DNA from 2 places in the Streptosporangium longisporum genome. Region 1 is predicted to be linked to the other one. Evidence: riboswitches for the same ligand, from Rfam matches in the RefSeq annotation. Region 1 holds a riboswitch; the other holds the start of a gene.
What was found. Region 1 has a riboswitch for glycine ahead of gcvT (glycine cleavage system aminomethyltransferase GcvT). Riboswitches for the same ligand answer to the same signal wherever they lie in the genome.

Region 1 (2,384 bases):
CCTGGTGCACGTCCCGCTGGGGCGCTTCGCCGAGGCGTCGGAGATCGCCGCCGCGGTGGCGTTCCTGGCCTCGGACGACGCCAGCTTCATCACCGGCTCGGAGTTCCTGGTGGACGGAGGCATCTCCGGCGCGTACGTCACCCCGCTGTAGGGGAGTCCCTGCCGGGCCCGGAGCCACCGGGCCCGGCTCCCTTGAGAGCAAGGCAAGGCAAGAGATCATGTCCCGTCCCGTCATCGGCATCACCTGCTACGTCGAGCCCGCCCGGTTCACCGTCTGGGAGGTGACGACGGCGCTGCTGCCCTACGACTACGTCGACCATGTGGCCCGCGCGGGCGGGCAGCCGGTGATCGTGCCCCCGGCCGGTGACCCCGCGCCGCTGGTGGAGCGGCTGGACGGGCTGATCCTGGCCGGTGGCGGTGACGTCGGCCCGGAGCGGTACGGGCAGGAGCCGCACCCGAGGACCGGATACGTCCGGCCGTTCCGCGACGACGCCGAGCTGGGCCTGGTCCGGGCGGCGCTGGAGCGGGGGCTGCCCTTCCTGGGCGTCTGCCGGGGCATGCAGATCCTGAACATCGCCCTGGGCGGCACCCTGCACCAGCACCTGCCCGACGTGGTCGGTCACTCCGGGCACGCCCCGGCCCCCGGGAGCCACGGCAGGATGCCGGTGCGCCTGGCCCCCGGCAGCCGGACCTCGAAGATCTTCGGCACCGAGACGGTGGACGTGGCCCACTACCACCACCAGGCCCTGGACCGGCCGGGCGAGGGCCTGACCGTGACCGCCCACGCCGAGGACGGCACGATCGAGGCCGTGGAGCTGGACGAGCACCCGTTCGCCGTCGCCGTCCAGTGGCACCCCGAGGCCGACGACGAGTCGGCCCTGTTCGAGGCCCTGGTCCGGCACACCTCCCCCTGACCGGCCTCCGGGCCGAGCCCACTGGCGAGGCCGGCGAGGGCGGCGGGGGATTCCGCTCGGCCGGTGCGGGCGGTTAGGCTGGCGGTGACACCGATGAATCCCGTGCGGGAGAGCGTCCTGACATCCAGGCCAGGACCCCTGAAGGAGCAAGCCCTCCCCGCGAACCTCTCAAGGCAAAGGACCGTGCGGGTAGGTGCTCTCTGGAAAGCAGGCCCCGTGGCCTCGCCGAAGGTGAAAGTCCGGCAAAAACCGGATGAAACTCTCAGGCACCCATGACAGAGGGGGAGGATGATCTCATCTGTCCCCTGCCTGAGGTGCGCACATGTCCCGACCTACGCCGTTGCGCGGCGTCCACGAGGCCCTTGGCGCGACGCTGACCGACTTCGCGGGCTGGCTGATGCCGCTCCGCTACGGCAGTGAGTCCACCGAGCACAACGCGGTCCGCCGGGCGGCCGGCCTGTTCGACCTCTCCCACATGGGCGAGATCTTCGTGACCGGCCCGCAGGCCGCCGAGGCCCTCGACTACGCGCTGGTCGGCCACCTGTCCGCGCTGGAGCCCGGCCGTGCCCGCTACACGATGATCGTCGACGCCGGGGGCGGCGTGCTGGACGACCTGATCGTCTACCGGCTGGCCCCCGCCGAGTTCATGGTGGTCGCCAACGCGTCCAACTACCCGCGGGTGGCCGCCGAGCTGACCGGCCGCGCCAAGGGCTTCGACGCCGCGGTCGACGACCGTTCCGAGCGGTACGCGCTGGTCGCGATCCAGGGCCCGCGCTCGGCGGAGATCCTGGCCGGTCTCACCGAGGCCGACCTGGACGGGCTGAAGTACTACGCGGGCCTGCCCGCCGTGGTCGCGGGCCACGAGGCCCTCATCGCCCGTACCGGGTACACCGGCGAGGACGGGTTCGAGCTGTTCGTCGCGGCCGAGGACGCCGAGGCGATCTGGTGCGCCCTCAGCGAGGCGGGCGCGCCGCACGGGCTGGTCCCGGCGGGCCTGTCCGCGCGCGACACCCTCCGGCTGGAGGCGGGCATGCCGCTCTACGGCAACGAGTTGTCGGCCGACCTGACTCCGTTCGACGCCGGGCTGGGCCGTGTGGTGAGGTTTGACAAGCCGGGCGACTTCGTCGGCCGGGCCGCCCTCGAACCCCTCAGGGACGTCCCGCCGGGCCGCCGCCTGGTCGGCCTGGTCACGAGCGGCCGCAGGGTGCCCCGGCACGGGTACCCGGTGGTGGTCGCCGCCGACGGCACGGTCGTCGGGGAGGTCACCAGCGGGGCTCCCTCGCAGTCGCTGGGCAGGCCCATCGCCATGGCCTACGTGGACAACGGCCTGGCGTCGGGACTGGCCGTCGACATCCGGGGCAGCCGCGAACCGGTCGAGGTCGTCGCACTGCCTTTCTACAGGAGGACAAAATGAGCAGCATTCCCGAGGACCTGCACTACACCAAGGAACACGAGTGGGTCTCCGGAGTG
Region 2 (2,384 bases), on a different contig from region 1:
CCCAGGCCGAGGAACCACCGCCTCGGCCGCTGACCCATGACCTGTTCCGGGACGTGCTCGAGGGGCTCGGCGTCCGGCTGAACACGGTCAACATCGTCGCCCTGCGCGACGGGATCTTCTTCGCCGACCTCGTCTTCTCCAACGGGGTGGAGGTGAGCGCGCGTCCCTCCGACTCGATCGCCTTGGCACTGCGCACCGGCGCACGTATCTTCGCGAGTGAGGAGGTGGTCCGGGAGGCAGGGGTGATCATTCCCGACGACCAGGAGGACGAGGTGGAGAAGTTCAGGGAGTTCCTTGACACGATCACGCCCGAGGACTTCGGCCGCGCGGGGTAGGAATTTCGGTGCATTTACGCTTCACGACGCGCCGGGTGGGGTCGTTGACTGGACTTGGCCCCAGTCCTACGGTGCAAGTGAAACCCACGGCCGTGCGTAAACCCCCAGATCAGGCCGTGGGATGAGAGAAAGCCGGAGGTCCGCGTGGCGGTCAGCAGCGGCGAGGGTAGAAACGCCGACCAGGATGACCCGGAACGGCGCCAGTCGGCACGTCAGCGCGCGGGTGAAGAGGGTCTGCTGTTCGACGGGGAACCGGTGAACACGCCCGCCGACCTCGGCTACCGGGGCCCGACGGCCTGTTCCGCGGCCGGGATCACCTACCGGCAACTCGACTACTGGGCCCGTACCGGCCTGGTCGAGCCCACCGTGCGGGCCGCGCACGGCTCGGGTTCCCAGCGGCTGTACGGCTTCCGCGACATCCTGGTCCTCAAGGTCGTCAAACGCCTGCTCGACACCGGCGTCTCCCTTCAGCAGATCCGCATCGCCGTACAGCACCTGCGCGACCGGGGGGTCAACGACCTCGCCGGGATCACCCTGATGAGCGACGGGGTCAGCGTCTACGAGTGCACCTCGCCCGACGAGGTCATCGACCTGCTCCAGGGCGGTCAGGGAGTCTTCGGCATAGCGCTCGGACGGGTGTGGCAGGAGGTGGAGGGCTCCCTCGCGGATCTTCCCGGCGAACGCGCGGAGTCGGGCGGGGGCCCTTTAGGCGATCATCACGCCGATGAGCTCGCCCGGCGTCGCAGAGCACGACGAACAGGGTAAACTCGGACTCGCCACTGACCCTGTGCGGGAGAGTCCCCGGCACGACCGGGGCGCCGAAGGAGCAACCTCCCCGGAATCTCTCAGGCACCCTGTACCGCACGGACGAGGCAACTCTGGAAAGCAGGCACACCGGCCAGGTGTGCCTCACCGACGGTGCAAGCCTCCCCTCATGGGCAGGTGAAGCTCTCAGGTCGCGGCCCAGGCCGCGATGACAGAGGGGGAGACTCCGGTCGCACGCCCGCGCCCGGCGCCGGTCTCCACCCCGTCTGGGAGGCTTTCCATGACCGATCTGTCCCCGCTCGGCGAGCTCGCCGCCCCGCCGTTCGCGACCCGTCACATCGGGCCCGACGACGCCGAGCAGACCCGCATGCTGGAGGCGGTCGGCTTCGCCTCCGTCGCCGACCTGGTCGCGGTGGCCGTGCCCGAGGCGATCCGCTCGGCCGAGCGGCTGAACCTGCCCCCGGCGGCCTCCGAGGCCGAGGCCCTGGCCGAGCTGCGCGTCCTGGCCGGGCGCAACACCGTGATGACCTCGATGATCGGCCTGGGCTACCACGACACGATCACCCCGGCCGTCATCCGCCGCAACCTGCTGGAGAACCCGGGCTGGTACACCGCGTACACGCCCTACCAGCCGGAGATCTCCCAGGGCCGGTTGGAGGCCCTGCTCAACTTCCAGACCGTGGTCTCGGACCTGACCGGCCTGGACGTCGCCGGCGCCTCCCTGCTGGACGAGGCCACCGCGGCCGCCGAGGCGATGACCCTGGCCCGGCGCGCGGGCCGCAGCCCCTCGAAGGTGTTCGTGGTGGACGCCGACGCCCTGCCGCAGACCAAGGCGGTGCTGCGCACCCGCGCTGAGCCGCTCGGCATCGAGCTGGTCGAGAGCGACCTGGCCGGCGAGCTGCCCGACTGCTTCGGCGTGCTCGTGCAGTACCCCGGCGCCAGCGGCCGGATCCGCGACTTCCGCGGTGTGTCCGAGGCCGCCCACGCCCGCGGCGCCCAGGTGGTTGCCGCCGCCGACCTGCTCGCCCTCACCCTGCTGGCCGCCCCCGGCGAGCTCGGCGCCGACATCGCGATCGGCTCCACCCAGCGCTTCGGCGTCCCGCTGGGCTTCGGCGGCCCCCACGCGGCCTACATGGCGGTCCGGGACGGCCTCCAGCGCCAGCTTCCCGGCCGCCTGGTCGGCGTCTCCCAGGACGCGGACGGCCGCCCGGCGTACCGCCTCGCGCTGCAGACCCGCGAGCAGCACATCCGCAGGGAGAAGGCCACCAGCAACATCTGCACCGC

Region 2: it holds a riboswitch for glycine, as region 1 does, so the genes downstream of both, gcvP (aminomethyl-transferring glycine dehydrogenase) here and gcvT (glycine cleavage system aminomethyltransferase GcvT) in region 1, are expected to answer to the same signal.

The regions. Positions count from the first base shown of each region.
Region 1 is NZ_BAAAWD010000004.1:70,189-72,572, reverse strand. Features, by position in the region: gene ABD832_RS03470 (3-oxoacyl-ACP reductase) at 1-151, shown strand, start outside; gene ABD832_RS03465 (gamma-glutamyl-gamma-aminobutyrate hydrolase family protein) at 219-914, shown strand; glycine riboswitch at 1,010-1,108, shown strand; glycine riboswitch at 1,109-1,203, shown strand; gene gcvT (glycine cleavage system aminomethyltransferase GcvT) at 1,237-2,328, shown strand; gene gcvH (glycine cleavage system protein GcvH) at 2,325-2,384, shown strand, end outside.
Region 2 is NZ_BAAAWD010000033.1:8,151-10,534, reverse strand. Features, by position in the region: gene ABD832_RS41815 (bifunctional nuclease family protein) at 1-335, shown strand, start outside; gene ABD832_RS41810 (MerR family transcriptional regulator) at 480-1,100, shown strand; glycine riboswitch at 1,116-1,207, shown strand; gene gcvP (aminomethyl-transferring glycine dehydrogenase) at 1,381-2,384, shown strand, end outside.